Regions from separate parts of the Nonomuraea sp. NPDC003707 genome, predicted to be linked through region 2. Evidence: riboswitches for the same ligand, from Rfam matches in the RefSeq annotation. Region 2 holds a riboswitch; each other region holds the start of a gene.
What was found. A riboswitch is a leader RNA that binds a small molecule or an ion and turns the genes downstream of it on or off. The one in region 2 is predicted to bind cyclic di-AMP.
Positions count from the first base shown of each region.

Region 1: it holds a riboswitch for cyclic di-AMP, as region 2 does, so the genes downstream of both, ACWDRB_RS06730 (CHAP domain-containing protein) here and ACWDRB_RS04125 (C40 family peptidase) in region 2, are expected to answer to the same signal.
Region 3: it holds a riboswitch for cyclic di-AMP, as region 2 does, so the genes downstream of both, ACWDRB_RS25205 (C40 family peptidase) here and ACWDRB_RS04125 (C40 family peptidase) in region 2, are expected to answer to the same signal.
Region 4: it holds a riboswitch for cyclic di-AMP, as region 2 does, so the genes downstream of both, ACWDRB_RS65885 (coiled-coil domain-containing protein) here and ACWDRB_RS04125 (C40 family peptidase) in region 2, are expected to answer to the same signal.

Region 1 covers NZ_JBSFNK010000002.1:577,300-582,330, reverse strand. Annotated here, with positions in the region: gene ACWDRB_RS06740 (aldo/keto reductase) at 1-716, shown strand, start outside; gene ACWDRB_RS06735 (Gfo/Idh/MocA family protein) at 736-1,689, shown strand; cyclic di-AMP (ydaO/yuaA leader) riboswitch at 1,807-1,944, shown strand; gene ACWDRB_RS06730 (CHAP domain-containing protein) at 1,958-2,644, shown strand; gene ACWDRB_RS06725 (YoaK family protein) at 2,839-3,585, shown strand; gene ACWDRB_RS06720 (alpha/beta fold hydrolase) at 3,551-4,357, opposite strand; gene ACWDRB_RS06715 (LysR family transcriptional regulator) at 4,429-5,031, shown strand, end outside.
Region 2 covers NZ_JBSFNK010000002.1:29,721-34,751, reverse strand. Annotated here, with positions in the region: gene ACWDRB_RS04135 (M48 family metallopeptidase) at 1-408, opposite strand, end outside; gene ACWDRB_RS04130 (hypothetical protein) at 420-1,238, opposite strand; gene ACWDRB_RS04125 (C40 family peptidase) at 1,609-2,124, opposite strand; cyclic di-AMP (ydaO/yuaA leader) riboswitch at 2,198-2,362, opposite strand; gene ACWDRB_RS04120 (NlpC/P60 family protein) at 2,757-3,731, opposite strand; gene ACWDRB_RS04115 (NYN domain-containing protein) at 3,863-5,031, opposite strand, start outside.
Region 3 covers NZ_JBSFNK010000009.1:249,275-254,305, reverse strand. Annotated here, with positions in the region: gene ACWDRB_RS25220 (RDD family protein) at 1-183, opposite strand, end outside; gene ACWDRB_RS25215 (RDD family protein) at 294-1,631, opposite strand; gene ACWDRB_RS25210 (amino-acid N-acetyltransferase) at 1,717-2,286, opposite strand; cyclic di-AMP (ydaO/yuaA leader) riboswitch at 2,563-2,712, shown strand; gene ACWDRB_RS25205 (C40 family peptidase) at 2,808-3,758, shown strand; gene ACWDRB_RS25200 (LuxR C-terminal-related transcriptional regulator) at 3,785-3,997, opposite strand; gene ACWDRB_RS25195 (winged helix-turn-helix transcriptional regulator) at 4,640-5,031, opposite strand, start outside.
Region 4 covers NZ_JBSFNK010000080.1:7,761-12,791, reverse strand. Annotated here, with positions in the region: gene ACWDRB_RS65895 (DeoR/GlpR family DNA-binding transcription regulator) at 1-732, shown strand, start outside; gene galT (galactose-1-phosphate uridylyltransferase) at 729-1,808, shown strand; cyclic di-AMP (ydaO/yuaA leader) riboswitch at 1,874-2,015, shown strand; gene ACWDRB_RS65885 (coiled-coil domain-containing protein) at 2,021-2,977, shown strand; gene ACWDRB_RS65880 (DinB family protein) at 2,998-3,498, shown strand; gene ACWDRB_RS65875 (ATP-binding protein) at 3,511-3,987, opposite strand; gene ACWDRB_RS65870 (helix-turn-helix domain-containing protein) at 4,221-5,031, shown strand, end outside.

The DNA.
Region 1 (5,031 bases), 550 kb from region 2:
TCAAGGCCGGTTACCGGCACGTGGACACCGCCGCCGCGTACGGCAACGAAGAAGGCGTGGGGCAGGCCGTACGCGAAAGTGAGCTGCCGCGCCGGAAGCTGTTCGTGACCACCAAGCTGTGGAACGCCGACCACGGCCGCGCGGAGGCGGCCTTCGACGAGTCCCTGGCCCGGCTCGGCCTCGACTACATCGATCTTTTCCTCATCCACTGGCCGGTGCCGCAGCAGGACAAGTACGTGCAGGCTTGGAAGGCGATCGAGAAGATCTACCGTGACGGGCGCGCCAAGGCCATCGGCACCTCCAACTTCAGCATCGCCCACCTCACCCGCCTCATGAACGAGACCGACCTCGTGCCCTCCATCAACCAGATCGAGCTGCACCCGTACCTCCAGCAGCGCGAGCTGCGCGCCTTCCACGAGGCCAACGGCATCCTCACCGAGGCGTGGAGCCCGCTCGGCCAGGGCCAGGGCCTGCTGAACGACCCCGCGCTGGCCAAGCTGTCGGACAAGTGCGGCAAGACGCCCGCGCAGATCGTGCTCCGCTGGCACCTGCAGCTCGGCCACGTCGCGATCCCCAAGTCGGTCACCCCGGCGCGCATCGCCGAGAACATCGGCGTCTTCGACTTCATCCTCGACGCCGAGGACATGGCCGCCATCGGCGCGATGAACAGGGGCCAGCGGATCGGACCCGACCCCGACACGTTCAACATGACCTGACTCGTCTACGATCTCCCGCGTGCGGGATTTTGCGTGGGGCATAGCGGCGACAGGGAATATTGCGCGGACCGTCGGGGCGGCCATCGCGGCCGAACCGGGCATGCGGGTGGCCGCCGTCGGATCGAGGAACCTGGGGCGGGCGCAGGCACTGGCCGCCATTCTGGGGGCGGAGTCCGCGTACGACTCCTATGAGCGGCTCTGCGCCGACCCGGCCGTGGACGCGATCTACGTGGCGACGCCGCACGCCCAGCACCTGGAGGTGGCCGAGGTCGCCATCGCCGCGGGCAAGGCCGTGCTGTGCGAGAAGCCGCTGGCCGCCACCGTGGACGACGCGGAGAAGATGGTACGCCTGGCGCGCGAGGCGGGCGTGTTCCTGATGGAAGCGATGTGGATGCGGTTCAACCCGCTCGTCCAGAAGATCGCGGCCGACGAGCGCTTCGGCGACCTCCGCTCGGTGCACGCCTCCTTCGGCTTCGCCAAGCCCTACGACCCGGAGCACCGGCTGTGGGCGCCGGAGCTCGGCGGCGGGGCGCTCCTGGACCTGGGGATCTACCCGTTCGGGCTGGCCCAGCTGATCCTCGGCATGCCCTCCGACCTGCGGATCACCGGCACTCTGGCGCCCAACGGCGTCGACGCGGAGGCCGGCGGCGTGCTGCTCTACCCCGGTGGCAGGAAGGCTCTCGTGGAGACTTCGTTGCTCGGGAATTACCCGAACCATGCCAGTGTTGTAGGGACTCAGATGCGGGCGGACCTCCAGGCACCGTTCTGGGCCACGCCGCGGATTCTGCTCTCCGGGCCCTCCATGGAGCCGGAGGAGTACATCCTCGATCCGGCGGACAACGGGTACACCGGGGAGCTCCGCGAGGTCCGGGCCGCGACGGCCGAAGGCAGGACCGAAAGTTCGATCATGCCGCTCGACGAATCCCTTGCCATGATGGGGCTTCTGGCCGAGGCTCGCAGGCAGGTCGCCTAGCTGGACCTTTATCGATTTGTAACGCTCTTGCCTTATGCATTACGTTTGAGGCATTCTTGAGACATACGTCCGGTTTGTCCGGACTTGTCCGACCATCGCACGACACATCACAGGAACGTCCTGTGACCGCTGAATCCGCCCTCGGGCGGAACCGGGGACCCACGTCCTTTGGGGTGAATCGGCACTTCGGTGCCGTAGGGCAGCTTCCACGTCCGAACCCGTCAGCTAACCCGGTAAGCGGCATGGAAGCAAGGAGTAAACCCCCTCGATGGCCAACATCCGCTTTACCTCTGCTGCGAAGACCAACATCGCCCGCGCCCTTCTCGGCGCCACCATCCTCGGGACCGCGTTCGGCGCCCACATGACCAGCGCCACCGCAGCGGACAAGCAGCCGATCGACACCGTCGCCGGCACCGCCACCGTCGCCGACCACGCCGAGCGCTCGCGCGAGACCAAGGTCGGCGTCACCGCCGGCCAGGTCCTGGCGCTCGCCAAGTCCCAGGTCGGCATCACCGAGAACGCGGCCGGCGGCGGCACCAAGTTCCAGCGCTGGTACGCCGGCTCGCAGCGCGCCGCGGAGACCATCGCCCGTGACGGCGGCAGCCGCGCCGACTACCTGAACGCCGCCTGGTGCGCGATGTTCGTCTCCTGGGTGGGCGAGCAGACCGGCGCCCGCTCGCAGATCGGCTGGGACGCCTGGACCGTCGCCCACGCCAAGTGGTTCCAGGCCAACCACCGCTTCGGCACCGAGGCCAAGCCCGGCGCCATCGTGTACTTCTCGTGGAGCGGCAGCAAGAACCTCAACGACATCAAGCACGTCGGGTTCGTCGAGAAGGACAACGGCGACGGCACCATCTCGACCGTCGAGGGCAACACCGGCAACGGCAAGGTCGAGGAGCGCGTCCGTCCCAAGTCCCAGGTCGTCGGCTACGGCTACCCCCAGTACCGTTCCTGACCGGACTTTCCCCCGGCGCCTCCAGGCCGGACCTCCCCAGGCACCTCCTGGCCGGCCTTCCCCCAGCGCCGAACGAGCGCGCGTCCCGCAACGGGACGCGCGCTCGTCGCGTTTCACCCCCGCGAGTGCGGCGGCCCGTCACCGGGGAAGACCCGAGGCGAACCGCCCGCGACCTCGCCAAGGAGCCGCCCGCCATGCCAGCCGCGCGCAGACGCCCCGGAAGGCTGGTCCGGAATGGGCTGCGACGGGTCGCCGACGGGCTCTTCCCGCGCGGCGCCAACCCGCACGGCGTCCTGCCCGCCCTGCTGATCCTCCTGGCCTTCGTCACCGGCCTCGTGGACGCGGTCAGCTTCCTCGGCCTGGGCCGCGTCTTCGTCGCCAACATGACCGGCAACATCGTCTTCCTCAGCTTCGCCCTGGCCGGGGAGGCCCAGATGTCCAGATGGGCCTCCCCGGCGGCCCTCGTCGCCTTCGGAGCCGGCGCCTGGAGCGCCGGCCGGGTGATCAGGCGGACCGCGAACCCGCGACGGGCGTTCGCCGCCGCCACCGCCGTACACGCGCTCCTCGTCGCCGCCACCCTCGCCATCGCCCTCACGGCCGGACACCGCACGACCTGGTCCCAGGCGGCCCTCATCGTGCTGCTCGCCTGCGGCATGGGCCTGCAGAACGCGTCCGTACGCGCGCTCGGCGTACCCGACCTGGTCACCAACGTCCTCACCACGACCCTCACGAGCCTGGCCGCCGACACGCCGGGCCGGGCCGCCCTGCGTCGATCCGCCTCCATTGCCGCGATGTTCCTCGGCGCCCTGACTGGCGCCCTCCTCCACCTCACGACCGGCCCCGCACCCGCCCTGGCGGCCGCCCTGGCCCTGCTCGCCACCGTCGCCCTCGTCGCCCGCAGTGGTCTCAGCCGAGAAAGAACTCCGCCAGCGCCCGGGTGACCCCGGCCGGATCGTTCTCCATCGGGATGTGCCCCGCCCCGGGAACGCGCACCAGCGTCGTGTTCGGCACCTCGGCGGCGAAGCGCTCGGCGTACCGGACCTCCTGGAACGTGTCGTCCTCCCCCCACACCAGCAGCTTCGGCGTCCCATCGGCCTTGAGTGCGGGCACCAGATCCAGCGTGTAACGGCTGTCGGCCGCGCCCGCCAGCGCCATCCACGACCGGCCCACCCGCGGGTCGTTCCACGGATCAAGGTAATCGGCCAGCTCCGCCTCGGTGGCCGGCCGGGCGAGCGCGGTGGTGACCGCCTTGCGGCGGGCGGCCAGCAGTTCCTCCACGGTCGTGGCCGCCACCACGGCCGGATCCCGGTAACGGGCCACGCCGGGCACCGGCCAGGAGTCGTATGTGACCGAGTTGACCAGCGCCAGCCGCCGCACCTCTGGCTTCCCCTCCACCAGCAGGTGCTGGGCGACCGCACCGCCGATGTCGTGCCCCGCCACCGAGAGCCGCTCCCCCGCGCCGACCGCGGCCGCGAACCGGGCCACCCACGCCGCCAGCGCCGGAACCGCCGCGGTCTCCGCCGTCAGCTCCCCGCCGGAACGCCCCAGCCCCGGCAGATCCACCGCCACAGGACGCAGCCCCGCCGCCGCCAGCCCGTCGATCACCGGCGCCCAGACCCGGCTCCAGTACGTGCCGTGCAACAGCAACACCACCGGGCCCCGCTCGCCCGCCGTCAGATAACTGGCCACGCGGCCGTCGACTTCGATCGTCATTCGCTCGAACATGGACATAACCATCATGTTCTGGAAGTGCCCCGGTCAAATATCAATTAAGGTATGTCGGTATGACATTGGCGCAGCTTAGGGCCCTGGTCGCGGTCGCCGAACACGGCGGCTTCACCGCCGCCGCCGAGCACACCGGCATGTCCCAGCCCGCAGTCAGCCGCGCCATCGCCGCCCTCGAACGCGAGCTCGGCGCCGCCCTGTTCGTCCGCCACCGCGACGGCATCGCCCTCACCGAGGCCGGCCGGCGAGCCCTCGCCCGCGCGCGCGAGAGCCTGCGCCACTTCGACCTCATCCGCGCCGACGTGGCCGCCGCCAGCGGCCAGATCACCGGCGAACTCCGCCTGGCCAGTCTCCCCAGCGCCACCGGCACGCTCGTCGCCAAGCTGCTGCGCGCGTTCACCGACCGCTACCCGCAGGTCCGCGTACGCCTCTTCGAGGGCATGGACGACGACATCCGCGAATGGCTGCACCGCGGCGCCGCCGAGGTCGGCGTCGTCACCCTCCCCGCGCCCGGCCTGCACACCGTCCACCTGAGCACCCACGACATGGTCGCCGTGCTGCCCGCCGACCACCCCCTGGCCGCCCGCCCGGCCGTCAATCTCGCCGATCTGGAGGACAGGCCGTTCATCCTGACCACCGCCGGCTGCCGTCCCCTCATCATG
Region 2 (5,031 bases):
CGGGTCGGGTGGTCCGGAGGTCAGGAGGTGCCAGGGGGTGCTGAAGGCGGCCACGGCCGCGATCACCAGGCCGAGCAGCACGGCCGCCACCGCCGCCTGCCGCCTCAGCCGGTGCTCGCCGTCGGACTCCGGCGGCCCTCCCCCGTTCACGGACACACCCTCACCATGCCCCCGCCTTCCGCCGCCGCTCTCCCCCTTCACGAACACACCACCGCCGGCCACCGGACCCGCGCTCTCCCCTTTGACGGACGCGCCACCTCCGGACACCGGGCTGACGCCCTCCCCCTTTACTGACGCGCTCTCACCGTGACCGCGCGCCTCGCCACTCAGAGCCGCGGTGCCTTCGGCCTCCTCACCCTCCTTCGACGCCTCTTGCGACGCGTCGTCCACGTTCCGCCGTTCGCTCATCTGCCTCCCCCTCACGCGAGCTGGTCTCGCACGTAGTCGCGCCACCGTGCCGTCAGCGCGGCCGCGGAGAGGCCGAGCGCGGCGAGTGCTCGGTCTACGCCGCCCGCACGGGCGTCACGGTAGAGCCTCACCAGCGTCCTCTCACCGAACCGGTCAGCCAGGAAGCGACACGCCAGCCAAGCCTCCTGGTACGCCCGGGCGAGCCGGACGGGGTCCCGCCCGTCAGCCGCGAAAGCCGCAGGTCCGGGCAATTCCCTCGGCAGCCTCCCGGCCCGCACCTCGGCGGCGAGCTCGGCGGCCGCGGTCCTCACGGGGAGCCCGGAGTCGCGGTAGCCGACGTAGTCGGCGAACCCCTCATAGAGCCATGGGGGCAGGCGGTCGGTGCCGGCGACGACGTGGGTGAGCTCGTGGGTGAGTACGACGTCCTTGCCGGTGGAGTTCAGCTTGGCGAAGAACTCGGGGACGATGATCACGCGCCCGCGATCGGCCACCGCCGCCAGCCCGTCGACCCGCCCAACCCCGGCCAGCCCGGCCGCCTCGGCGGCGGACGAGGGAACGACTACGAGCGGTCGTACTGACCTTCCGAGCACGGCCGACACCCGCCGCCCCGCCCGATCAGCCCTCCGTGCGACGTCGCCGAGCTCGGCGGGTGCGGTGTGCCGGCCGACGACCACGGACCGCGCCCCACGGGCCACGACCTCGCCGTCACCCCACAGGCCGCGGACTCCGGCGGGAAGGATGGGGGAATCGGGGGTGGGGGCGCTGGCGGGGGCGACGGCGAGAAGCAGGACGGAGACGATCGCGGCCCGCCGACTCACCTGCCCTGACACGATGCCCGATCGTAGCCGCCCGCCGGCCCATGACCGGCCACTCCGCACCCCGAACTGCGCGCCCTTGAGAGCCGTCCACCCGCACCGCATGCGGTGGCTGCGTGCCAGAGGACCGCACACCGCGCCATCGGACGGGGAGCCTGGCCCGTGAGCCGTGACCCGAGCGTCATGAAACCGAGGGCCGTGAGCCGTGTGACCGTGTCGCCGAGGGGCCGTGGAGCCGAGGGGCCGTGGAGCCGAGGGGCCGTGGAGCCGTGGGTTGGGCGGCTGTGGGGCCATGTGCGGCGGGTGGTGCCGCCCGTGCTCCGCCGTAAGAAAAATGAAAGTAACAATGGGAGAGCCCCGCCCGGAGGAGCCGGGCGGGGCTTCTTCACATGCCGGGACGAACAGCGCCGACGAACGACGCCCGCCGCCATCCACCCAGCTTGTCGATGCGAACCCGTTCGCCTGTCCGAGGCGAGTGGACCATCTTGCCCTTGCCGACGTACATGCCCACGTGGCCGAGCCCTCTGAAGAACATCAGGTCGCCGGGCCGGAGGTTCCGCCACGAGATCTTGTTCTTGGTGCGGGCGAACTGGCTGGCCGCCACGCGTGGGAGCTTCACCCCGGCCTTCTTCCAGGCGAACTGGACGAGGCCGGAGCAGTCGAACGAACCGGGGCCTGTGCCTCCGTACCGGTACGGGTCACCGACCTGGTTCTTGGCCACGGCGACGGCCTTGCGGGCCTTCGCCTTCTGACGGGCGGCCTTGGCCGCCCTCAGCGCCGCGGCCGAGGTCGTCTTCGAGGTTCCGGCGGTTGCGGCCGCCTTGGTCGTCGAAGCCGAATCGGTCGTCGCAGCCTGAGCCGTTGGGGCATGGAGGATCGCACCTCCGGCCGTCACGGTCATCGTGAGCGCTACGCCACTCAGGGCAATGCGGGACAGACGGGGGTTATGCAGGGAGGTAGACAGGATTTCTCCTTGACTCTTCCACGAATGCCTACCGGGTTAGCTGACGGATTCGGGCCTGGAAGTCGCCCTACGGCGCGATGTGCGCGCCGATTCACCCCCTGATCCCTGGGGAACTGGGATCGCTGGGTCCCCGGCTCCGTGCCTCCTGGCTGCACGGATTCGGCAGGCCAACCGTCCCGACCAATGTGTTGATATGGGGACATTTGGGCGGTTGACCAGCGGATCTTTATCTGTCTCACACCGGGAAAGACCGGTGCGGGTTCGCGGGGGACATGGCTTGTTCACCGCGACGTCGCCAGAAGCTACGCCGAAGGGTCAAGGATCGGCAAAGCGGGACACCGCTTGTAAAGATCAGATAGTGGAGTCAGTAAGGAGGGAAATCCCTGCTGGAACACCAGGTTCCGTTACCAAAATGTGACGCTGCTCACATTTGTTTTCGCGCCCGTTTGTCAGGCCCCAAATGTCGCGTTTGTCACACTTGTTGTGACTCGTCAGGCGTGCTGGATCGTTCCCATCGCCCATCAACCGAACCTCGTTCGGCTGATGCGATCAACGATCCGGCGTCGTAGCTACGGGCGGATGGCGCCCACGAGGCGGCCGCCGTACGCCGAGAGTTTGACGACCTTGACCACGTCGCCCGTCTGCGGCGCGTGAACGATTTTCCCGTCGCCGGCGTAGATACTGACGTGACCCAGGCTCGAGCTGAAGATGAGGTCCCCCGGCTGGAGGGCGCTCAGTGAGACCTTGCGGCTCGCGCCCCAGGCCCACTGCTGCCAGGTCGTGCGCGGCAGCGACACGCCCGCGGCGCGCCACGACGCCTGGGTCAGGCCGGAGCAGTCCCAGCCGCCCGGACCCGTCCCGCCGAACACGTACGGCTTGCCCACCTGGGCGAAGGCGAAGCGCAGGACGGCGGCGGCGTTGCCCGAGGCCGGGCCCGTGTACTGGATGCCGACGCTGTTCGGGTTGCCGGGGTTGTAGGCGCCCAGCTTCTTCAGGAGCTTCTTCTGCTCGGAGATCAGCTTCATGATCTCCGAACGCTCCTTCTCGACCCCGTCCCGTTCCCGGTCGGCCGCCTCCAGCGCCTCTTCCGCCTTGTCGCGCTCGACCTTCAGCCCGCGGTTCTCCCGGTCGAACGCGGCCAGCTTCTCCGCCCGCTCCCGCGAGAGCTGCCCGGCCAGCGCCAGGCTCATCAGGAAGTCGTCGGGGCGGTCCGCGCTCACCAGGCCGGGCAGGGAGGTCACGTCGGTGCCGAGCTTGTAGCTGTCGACGGCCATGCCGATCACCTGGGCGCGCAGGTCCGCGACCGTCGCCAGCTTGGTCTTGTAGCGGTCGTTCAGCTTGGCGTAGGCGCCCTTGGCGGCCTTGTAGCGCTCGGTGGCCGTGTTGAAGCGGTCGACGACCTTGTCGGCCTTGTCGTTGAGCTTGTCGAGCTTGGCCTTGGCCTGTCCGAGGGTGGGCCGGGGATCAGCGACGGCGGCTCCCATGGGGGACAGGACCAGCCCGAACGCGAGACCCGCGGCCACCGGCACCCTGCCAAACCTCACTGTGTCGCCTCCCAGGGATGATATCTGGGGCGAATAGTACAGAAGTGGCGGGTGAGGTCACACGTTATCCGCCCAATTCGTAATATCCCTGGCACAGCGCGGCAAATCCGCACGTAAGGGGTGCAGGTAATCTAGGCCCGGCCCAGCCTGCGCAGCAGCAAACCAGACGGAACGGGTCTGGCTCCCATCCGCCTGACGGACTCGGCCACCTCGCGGTCCGACGACACCACGGCCATGGCCCGGCCGGGCGGCTCGGCGCGTACGAGCTGGCGGATCAGATCGTCGGCGATCTCCCCCGGCTGGCTGAACAGCACCCGCACCCCGCGCGGCGCCACGACCTGCACCGGGGAGTTGAGCTCGGCCCCGTCGAACACGACGGTGACCTCGACCCTGGTCTGCGCCACCAGCCCGCCGAGCCCGGTCATGAGCCGGGTGCGCTGGTCGGCGAGGGTGAGCGTGCCGTAGCCGGTCTTGGTCACGTTGTAGCCGTCGATGATCAGGTGGACCTGCGGCAGGGCCAGGAGCTGGTCGAGGAGCTGCGGGTCGTCGTCGGCCAGCGCCCGCGCGGGCACCCCCCGGACGCCGGGCCGCTCGCCGGTGACCGCGGCGACCGAGTCGGCGGGCCGGCTGATCATCGTGGGCAGGGCGAGCTCCCTGCGCAGCCCGGCCGAGGCGTCCTGCAGCGCGTCGAGCAGCACCCGGATGCGGGCGTCCTCGATGCTCCTGCCCTCGCGGGCGGCCCGGCGCGAGGCCTCCAGCTGCTTCTCCACGTCGGCCAGCCGCTCGCGCAGCCGCCGCAGCTCGGACTCGCCCGCGGTGCCCGCGGCCGTGGCGGCCGACCTGGCGTCCTCCGCCGCGTGCTCCATCTCGTCGGCCCGCTGCACCGCGCCCTTGGCCCGCTCGCGGGCGTCGTGGAGCTTGCGCCTCAAATCAGAATTTTCCGCCCGGGCCGCCTTGATCTGCTCGCGCAGCCGGTCGGCCTCCTCCTTGGCGGCGGTCTTCTGCGCGGCGAGCTGCTCGCGGAGCCGGGTGACGGCCTCCTCGCGCTCCGACCCCTCGGCCGCCACGGCCGACTGCACCAGGTCCGTACGGGCGACCTCGATCATCTCCGCCCAGCCGGGCGGGCGGGTGAGGTAGGCGGCCGCGGCCACGAGCACGGGGTCGGCGGCCGGTGGGACATTTCCCTCGGCCAGGGACGCCACCAATTCGGGCCAGCCGGCCTCCACCGATTCGGCCACCAGCTCGCGGAACTTCTTGTCGTTCTCGAGCTGCGCCGCGATGGGCGCGCTGCCGAGTTTGG
Region 3 (5,031 bases), on a different contig from region 2:
GAACACACCGGGCAGCCGGCCGTCGAACGCCTCCAGCATCCCTACAGTCCGGAAGACGCCCCACAGCGCGATGAACAGAATGTAATAGAGCACCCCGAAGACGAACGCCTCAATCGCCCGGGCGGCGAGCCGTTCCCACCATTCCGCGGGCGGCGCGTCCGCCCGCGGCGGCGACCCGGCCATAACCCCCACCTCGCGTCATCAGCGGCTCAGGTTCCCCATTTTGGTACGGCCTGTGCACACAAAACAGGGGCCGACGCGAAGCCGGCCCCTGCTTTTACCTGACGCTTGGACTACTTGATCTTCACCACCACGGTGTTGGAGAACTTGTCCGCGAACGTCTGCTGCAGCGGCTTGTCCCAGAGCTGGGAGGCGCCGTTGACGCCCACGGCCGCGTAGGCGAGCAGCGAGCCGATGAAGCCCAGAGGGAGAGCGTTGAGGATCCAGCCGCCCCACGTCACGCCGGCGCGCTTGAGCGCCACGTCGGTCGGCAGGCCGCCCGGCGGTATGCCCTGGCCCACGGGGACGACCTTGATGCCCATGACCATCTTGCCGACGGTCTGCCCCTTCGCCTTCAGGAGGAAGAAGTCGTAGGCGACCCACAGGGCGGTCACGACGATCGCCGTCAGGATGGTCACGACCACACCTGAGAACATGCCGCCGCCGCTGCCGTCCAGCGAAGAGTAGGTGGCCAGGAACAGCACGCCCATGATCAGGCCGATGACCACGTTCACGATGAAGAGGATGACCCCATCGATGAGCCTCGCCACCAGGCGCTGCCACCACTCCGCCAGCGGTGCCGGCGCGCCGGGCGGCTGCACGCCCACGGGCCCGGGCTGGCCGTAGGCCTGGCCGTAGCCGGGCTGGCCGTACTGCTGCGCCTGCCCGTAACCCTGCTGCCCGTACTGCTGCTGGCCGTACTGCTGGTCGCCGTAGCCCTGCTGTGCGTAGCCGGGCTGGGACTGCTGCTGCTGGCCGTAGCCCTGCTGGCCGTACTGCTGCTGGCCGTAATCGGGCTGGGACTGCGGCTGCTGGCCGTACTGCTGCTGGCCGTAGTCCGGCTGCGACTGGGGTTGCTGGCCGTACTGCTGGCCGTAGCCCTGCTGGCCCGACTGCGGCTGCTGGCCGTAGCCCTGCTGGGACTGGGCCTGCTGGCCGTAGCCGGGCTGGGACTGCTGCTGGCCGTACTGCTGGCCGTAGCCCTGCTGACCCGACTGCGGCTGCTGACCGTAGCCCTGCTGGCCGTACTGCTGCTGGCCGTAGTCCGCCTGGGACTGCGGCTGCTGGCCGTAGCCCTGCTGCCCGTAGCCCTGTTGGGGCTGGGCCTGCTGGCCGTAGTCAGGCTGGGACTGCTGCTGCTGGCCGTACTGGGGTTGCTGGCCGTGCTGCTGCTGTCCGTGCTGGGGTTGCTGACCGTACTGCTGTTGCTGTCCGTACTGGGGTTGCTGGCCGTAGCCCTGCTGACCGTACGGGGGCTGCTGCCCATAGGCGTCGTCCGCCCGGTAGCCGATCACAGTCGCGTCCGGGTCGGGCTCGCCGGGGTGGCGGCCCTGGTTCTGCTGCCCGTAATAGGGAGGCGCAGAGTTGTCGCCGGATTCGTCCTGTGGATACGGCGGCTGTCCGGTGCTCACCGTGTCACCTCGCTTCGAGTGCGCATGTGGCACGTGTCAGGACACATGCCTGTGCTGCCCAACGTATCGACATAGGTATCAACAATCACCTTTCCATCTGGTCAAGGTCCACGTCACCCGATGTCAGGTGGAGCAGCATGCGGGTGTTTCCCAGCGTGTTCGGCTTGACGTGTTCAAGATCCAAAAACTCGGCAACACCCTCGTCGTACGAGGCCAGCAGTTCGGCGTAGACCTCAGGTGAGACCGGTGTGCCCTGAATCGGGCGGAACCCGAGTCGCGCGAAGAAGTCGACCTCAAAAGTAAGACAGAATACACGTCGCAGACCCAAATCCTTAGCCTGCTGGATCAGCGCGGAGACGATCCGGTGGCCGACGCCCATCCCCCGGCACTCGGGATCCACCGCCACCGTGCGGACCTCCGCGAGGTCCTCCCAGAGCACGTGGAGCGCGCCGCAGCCGACGACCTGCCCGTCTCGCTCGGCCACCCAGAACTCCTGTACGTCCTCGTACAGCGTCACCGTGGCCTTCTCCAGGAGCCGCGGCCCCGCCCCCGCGTAGGTGTCCACCAGGCGTCTGACCATGCGCACGTCGGGCGTGCGGGCACGCCGGACCACCACCGCGGTCTCGGGCACTGTCAGCTCGGCCACCTGCTCCATGGTTCTCCAGGGTACAGATCTCATTACGGCTCAGCCCTAACTCCCATGTCTCGGCCCATCTTGTTACATCTCGTGGTCAGATCGGCACGGGATCGCGCGGCCAGCTCGCGCCCGCCGAAAGCGCGGACAAATAGGGCGTAGGGCCTCTTCTGCACGGGTGCCCACGAGATCACCTTGTGACCCTTCGGTTGTGAAACCTCTACAGACTTGGCAGTTCTGGTTGAGCACGAACCCGGAGTGCATTAGTGTCCAGCGACAATGTTTCCCGCGTGTCGCGCGGGAGGCACGCCCAATTCTCGCAAGAGAAGCCGGGGAACCGCCGGTGGCGACCTCCGACGCCACCACTGGGGTGAATCCGAGTCTTTCGGTAGGGCTGCTCCGGCCCGAACCCGTCAGCTAACCCGGTAGGCGTCGACGAGAGGAGCTGGTTGGTGAAGCCCACGCTCAGCGGTGGGGGGAAGTCGGCGGGCAAGCACGCCCGCCCTCCGGAACGGGCCCGGCGACCACGCCGCGTAGGTGTGGTGAGTCTCACAGTCGCCGCGCTGCTGTTCGCCATCCCCGTCGGTTCGGCGTCCGCGGATCCAGAGCCCTCGCTGAAAGAGCTCGCCGACCAGGCCACGAAGCTGCACACCGACATCGAGACGCTGACCGAGCAGTACAACGGCCAGCGGGAGAAGCTCAAGACCGCCAAGAAGGCCGCCGAGGCCGCGGAGAAGACGCTGACGAGCAGCGAGACGGATCTCGCCGCCAAGCGCTCGAAAGCCGTCGCGCTGGCCCAGAACGCCTACATCACGGGCGGTCTGAAGACCCTCGCCTTCGCCACCTCCGACGACCCCGAGGGCTTCCTCAACCGCGCCGCGACCTCGTACGCGCTGCAGACCGAGCAGGGCGAGGAAATCAACCAGCTCACCAAGGCGATGGACACGGCCACCCGCGCCAAGCAGAGCGCCACGGCCCGCATCGACGAGGTCCAGAAGCTCGTCACGGACCTCGAGGCCAAGCGCAACAAGATCACCAAGCTGGTGACGAAGGTCGAGAGCAGCCTGTTCAGTCGGGCCCTGGGCGAGGCCGGGCGCCCCGGCACGCGGGCCGTGCGCGTCAACCTGCCGATCCCGGGCTCGGGGAAGGCCGCGGAGGCCGCGCGGTGGGCGCTCACGCAGCAGCTCAAGCCGTACGTCTGGGGCGCCGAGGGCCCCGGCTCGTACGACTGCTCCGGGCTCGTCATGGCGGCGTTCCAGCGGGTGGGCATCTCGCTGCCGCACTACACCGGCGACCAGTGGACGGCCGGCCGGCACGTCTCGCGCGAGGAACTCCGGCCGGGCGACCTGGTGTTCTTCTACAGCGACCTGCACCACGTGGGCATCTACATCGGCGGCGGCATGATGGTGCACGCCCCGCAGACGGGTGACGTCGTACGGATCGCGTCGATCGCGAGGCGGCCGTTCGCCGGCGCGGTGCGCATCGCCGACTGAGCCCGCACCCCGGCGGTCCGCCGCGGCTAGATCAGCTGGCGGCGGGCTGCCCAGGCCACGGCCTCGATCGCCGTGGCCACGCCTATGCGGTCGCAGATGCCGCGCAATCTTCGTCGTACCGTGCGCCCGCTGATATCCAGCCGCCGCCCAACCCGATCGACCGTGACTCCCTTGGCCAACTCCGCCAGCAGCGCCAAATCAGCATGGCTGAGCTCAACGCCTTCAGTGAGCACATCCATCGGGAGCCCTCCCCCCAACAGCAGAACTTGGACCTCACAGACGGGCCAAAGCCGCTCCTCGCAGACGGTAAACGCATCGTGGAAAGGTCGTCAAGCATGACAATCGCCGCACTTGACGAGCGCTATTGACATGATCCGCTATATATGACGCACTCGCGATATGTCAGAACGTAGAGTGATCACATTGGGGCTTCCGGAATGGCCCTGACCAGCGTTCCGGTTTTCGATCGGTCCGCCATGGATATTCCGCATGATCGATACCCGCGTTATCGCGGGACACGCGTCCGTGACGCGATCTTTCCGGCGCACGGCAAGCCACCAATCGCTCGCTTTGTACTGCGCTCCCACCCGATCCGACAACCCAGGTCAGGCAGTTGATTAAGGCAATTGGATCAATCCGCTATGGCAATTGCCGCCACGGGTTCAGGCCGGCGGCCCGCCGGGTGGCGGGCGTCCTGCTCTGACCGCCGGGCCGGGCGGCCTCGTTTCCGGGTGCGCGTGCCCGGCGGGATCACAGGGGTGGCCGGGGCACCACGGACGCTCCCTGACCCGCGCCTCCGCGGCCTTGACGCGATGCTTACAAGCGGCTTCGGATCGGAAACCGGGCGGCCCGGAAGCCGGATTCGCGACGGCGGTGATCGCTCAGGCGCCGGCGGCGTCGTAGCGGTCCCTGGCGGCCTCGACGTCCTCCATGTGCGCCTCGGCCCAGCTCTTGATCGCGGCCACCAACGGCATCAGGCTCTCGCCCAGCGGGGTGAGCGCGTAGTCCACCCGTACCGGCACAGAAGGGGTGAGCGTGCGCGAGACCAGGCCGTCACGCTCCAGGCCGCGCAGGGTCTGCGTGAGCATCTTCTGGCTGACGCCCGCGATGCGCCTGGACAGGTCGCTGTAGCGGCGCGGGCCCTGCGCCAGCGCGGTCAGCAGGAGGGTGACCCATTTGTCGCTGAGGGTGTCGAGCAGCTTCCTGGAGGGGCATTCGGCGAAGTACGCGTCGAAGACCTGCCTGGCCTCGTCCCGCTGCTCCGCCGCCGTCT
Region 4 (5,031 bases), on a different contig from region 2:
AGCAACGGCGGCGTCCGGGTCGCGGACCTGGTCCGCGAGCTGGGCGTATCCGACATGACCATCCGTCGGGACCTCGAGGTGCTGGCCGAGCGCGGGTTGCTGGAGAAGGTGCACGGCGGCGCCACCGCCCTCGGCCCCGGCTCCACCGAGGAGCCGGGCTTCACCGCCAAGTCGGCCCGCCAGCAGCAGGAGAAGGAGGCCATCGCGCGCCGCGCGGCCGGCCTCGTCCGGCCGGGCACGGCCGTGGCGCTCTCGGCGGGCACCACCACGTGGGCGCTGGCCCGCCACCTGATCGCCGTCCCCGAGCTGACAGTGATCACCAATTCGATCCCCGTCGCCGAGGTCTTCCACCGTAACCCGCGTTCCGACCGCACGGTCGTGCTGACCGGCGGCGTGCGCACGCCGTCCGACGCGCTGGTGGGCCCGGTGGCCGTGGCCGCGATCCGCCGCCTGCACGTGGACACGCTGTTCCTCGGCGTGCACGGGATGAGCGTGCGGGCCGGGTTCACCACCCCCAACCTGCTGGAATCGGAGACCGACAGGGAGCTGGTGACGGCCGCCAACCGGCTGGTCATCCCCGCCGACCACACGAAGTGGAACACGGTCGGCATCAGCACCATCGCCGAGCTGACCGAGGCCGACGTGGTCGTCAGCGACGCGGGGCTGCCTGAGGACGCACGCATGGAGCTGGCCGAACGGGCCGGAGAACTGATCATCGCGGAGGGCTCGTGAAGCGCACCATCACCCATCTGGCCGACGGCCGTGAGCTGATCTACTTCGATCAGCGGGACGACGCCGACCGGAGCGCGATCGACCGGCGGGTGCTCGACCCCCGGCCGGTGGCCTCCGAGCTGCGCTACGACCCGCTGACCGAGGAGTGGATCGCGATGGCGGGGCACCGGCAGACGCGCACGTTCCAGCCGACCGGCTCGGCGAGCGAGTGCCCGCTGTGCCCGTCGTCGGACACGCGCTCGTCGGAGATCCCGGCGTACGACTACGACGTGGTGGTGTTCGAGAACCGATTCCCCTCCTTCTCCACCAATTTCGGGACTTATACAGACGTGGGGGGCCTGAGTGAGGTCCGGCCGGGAGTGGGGCGGTGCGAGGTGGTCTGCTTCACCTCTGAGCATTCGTCGTCGTTCTCCCAGCTCTCCGACGGCCAGGTGGAGCTGGTCATGGAGGCGTGGGCCGACCGGACGGCCGAGCTGTCCGGGATCGAGGGCGTGGAGCAGGTGTTCTGCTTCGAGAACCGGGGCGAGGAGATCGGCATCACGCTGGCCCACCCGCACGGCCAGATCTACGCCTACCCGTACGTCACGCCCAGGACCAGGCTCCAGCTCGCCGCCGCCAGGCGCTACACGAAGGGAAACCTGTTCGCCGACGTGCTGGCCGCCGAGCGGGCCGCGGGGACGCGCGTGGTGGCCTCCAACGAGTTGTGGACGGCGTTCGTGCCGGCCGCCGCGCGGTGGCCGTACGAGGTGCACATCTACCCGCACCGGCAGGTGCCCGATCTGGCCGCGCTGACGGAGGAGGAGCGGTCGGCGTTCGCGCCCCTCTACACCTCGGTGCTGCGGGCCTTCGACGACCTGTTCGGCGTGGTGATGCCGTACATCTCGGCCTGGCACCAGGCGCCCGTGCGGCAGGACCGCGAGCTCGGCTACCTGCACCTGGAGCTGTTCAGCATCAGGCGGGCGCCGGGCAAGCTCAAGTACCTGGCCGGGTCGGAGTCCGCCATGGGGGCGTTCGTGAACGACGTGCTGCCGGAGGAGGCCGCCCGGATGCTTCGATCACAGGTAGATCACTATTAGATTTCTAATGGGGGTCGCGTTACTCGTGATCTACCACTAATATCCCTTTTGTGCCTGGCCGTAACAGCAGGCACACGCCTAATCCCGGGCGAGTCGCCCGGGAGCCGGGGACCCACCCGCACCTGGGGTGAATCCACTTCGGTGGTAGGGCACGCAGCTCCCAGCCCGAACCCGTCAGCTAACCCGGCCGGCAGAGGGAGAGGAACATCCACGTGGCGGCTCCGTCCCCCGCGACTCTTGCCATCGGCCTCGTCGCCGCCGCAGCCGTCGCCCTCCTGCCGGCGACCGCGGCCTCGGCTGCCCCCAAGCCGTCGGAGGCCGAGCTCCGCACCCAGCTCAAGCAGCTCAACAGCAAGATCGACAAGCTCATCGAGAAGTACAACCTCAAGCGTGTCGAGCTGGCCAAGGCGCAGGCGGCCGCCAAGGCGGCCAAGGAGCGGCTGGCGGCCGCGGAGAAGGCGCTGGCCGCCGCCGAGCAGCGGGTCGGCGACCTCGCCAGGATGCGCTACCAGAACCACGACCCGTCGCTGCCCTCCGTCCTGATGGTCCAGAACGGCGGCGGCGCCGCCCTGCTCGAACAGCTGACGGCCGAGCAGCAGGCCCTCGTCCAGGGGGTGGCCAAGGCCCGCGACGACAAGAAGAAGGCCTCCGACGAGGCCGCCGCGCTGGCCACCCAGATCGGCGTGGACGCCAAGGACGTGACCGAACAGCGCTCCGAGGCCGAGGACGTCATCGACGACATCAAGAAGAAGCTCCAGGACCTCGTGCCGCTCGGTCCCGGCCGAAAGTCCGACGGGAGCTGGGCACCGGAACTGCCCTCGGGCTCGGACAACATCACGGCCCGTACGCGGCTGATGAAGGCGGAGCTGGCCAAGAACTTCAAGCTGCCGTTCACGGTGGGCTGCTTCCGCTCGGGCTCCAGTGGCGAGCACCCGCTCGGGCGGGCCTGCGACTTCATGATGAGCACCGGCGGGACGATGCCCGCGGCCATCAACAACGCCCTGGGCGACCGGATCGCGGATTGGGCGCTCAAGAACAAGGGCAAGCTCGGCGTCAAGTACGTGATCTGGAAGCAGCGCATCAACATGGGCTCGGGCTGGCGGGCCATGTCGGACCGCGGCAGCGTCACCGAGAACCACTACGACCACGTCCACATCTCGATGTACTGAGCTGGATAAGGTCGGACATCATGACTGACACCCGAATCCCGCCCGCTCTCACCGGCGACGAGCGGACCACGCTGAACAACTGGCTCGAATGGCACCGCGGCACCCTCGCCGTCAAATGCGCGGGCCTGTCGGACGATCAGCTGCGCCTGCGCTCCGTCTCACCCTCGACCATGTCCCTGCTCGGCCTGGTCCGGCACATGGCGAACGTCGAACGCTCCTGGTTCCGCCGCGTGCTCAACGGCGAGGACCTCCCCAAGCTGTGGGACAAGGACCGCGACAACGACGCCGACTTCAAGGAAGTGGACGCCGCCTCGGTCAAGGACGCCATCGTCACGTGGGAAGAGGAGATCGAGCGCGCCCGCGCCATCTCGGACGCCAGGCCGCTGGACGCCGTCGGCGACCACAGAGGGCAGGAGTGCACCCATCGCTGGATCCTCATCCACATGATCGAGGAGTACGCGCGGCACAACGGTCACGCGGATCTGCTGCGCGAGCGCATCGACGGGGTGACCGGAGAGTAACGAGACCGATGATCAGGGCTCGGTGCGGAACAGCGCCCACACGGCCTTGCCGCCGCGGGCCAGCGGGTCCCAGCCCCAGCACTGACTGTAGGTCTCGACGATGTAGAGGCCGCGCCCGTTCTCCGAGATGAAGTCCGGCTCCTTGGGGCGCGGCACCTCGTCGCTGGGGTCGGCCACCGCCAGCAGCACGTGCGGCTGTACGCGCATCAGCAAGAGCTCGATCTCCCGCCGTCCCGCCGCGTACATCGCGTAGCGCACCGCGTTGGTCACGAGCTCCGACACCACCAGCGCGGCGTCGTCGCTGAGTTCGTGCAGGCCCCAGCCCTTCAGGGTCGAGCGGGTCACGTCCCTGGCCGTCTTCACGGAGTCGGCCTGAAAGGGCAACGGGCACGAGGTCGTGTACGGCTTGCCACCCATGAGCAGGTGGTCGAAGCCCACGTCACGGGTGATTTGCAAGGCATCGGCAGTGGCCAGAGGATCCTCCACCATGCTGCCGATACCTCCCCGTTCAGTCCGACTTAGTGCATGTTTGGCCCAATATGCACTAAGCCATCATGGGTCACGATCGCTGCACCTGCAAGACCCAAATGCACGTGCACTTGCATTGTGCAGTAGCAAGCGGCGTTTTGGGGCATAACTCTGCTAATCGGACACGGGGTTGAGACCTTGTCATACCCGGCAATGTGGTGTCACTGTGTGTGCGGACCTTGATAGGAGGCAAAGTGACGCAGAACCAGCCGGGTTCCGGACCGACGGCGCTGCGCATCCTCCTGGGCTCCCAGCTGCGCAAGCTCAGGGAAGCGAAGAACGTCACTCGTGAGGAGGCGGGCCACCTCATCCGTGGCTCCGAATCCAAGATCAGCCGCATGGAGCTGGGCCGAGTGGGGTTCAAAGAACGGGACGTGGCGGACCTGCTGACCCTCTACGGGGTCATCGACAAGCAGGCCCGCTCCGCCGTACTCGACCTGGTCGCCACCGCCAACGAGCCTGGTTGGTGGCACCGGTTCAACGATGTCCTGCCCACGTGGTTCCAGGCGTACGTCGGCCTTGAAGAGGCCGCCGCCAGGATCAGGACCTACGAAGTCCAGTTCGTGCCAGGACTGCTGCAGACCAAGGAGTACGCAAGGGCCGTCGTGACCGCCGGATCGGCGGGAATCGGGGCCGAGGAGATCTCCAGAAGAGTGGATCTCCGGCTGGAGCGCCAGCGGATGTTCGACAGGCCGGACGGGCCAGTGTTCTGGGCCGTGATCGACGAGGCCGCCCTACGACGCCCCATCGGCGGCGTCGAGGTGATGCGGGCCCAGATCGAGCACCTCATCGACCTGATGCGCCAGCCCAAAATCACTATTCAGATCATGCCGTTCAGCTTCGGCGGGCACAGCGCGGAAGGCGGGGCGTTCAGCGTCCTGCGCTTCCCCGACACCGATCTGCCCGACGTCGTGTACGTCGAGCAGCTGGCCAGCGCGCTCTACCTCGACAAGCGTGAAGACGTGGACCGATACACCGAGGTGATGGAGCGACTCTGCGCCGTGA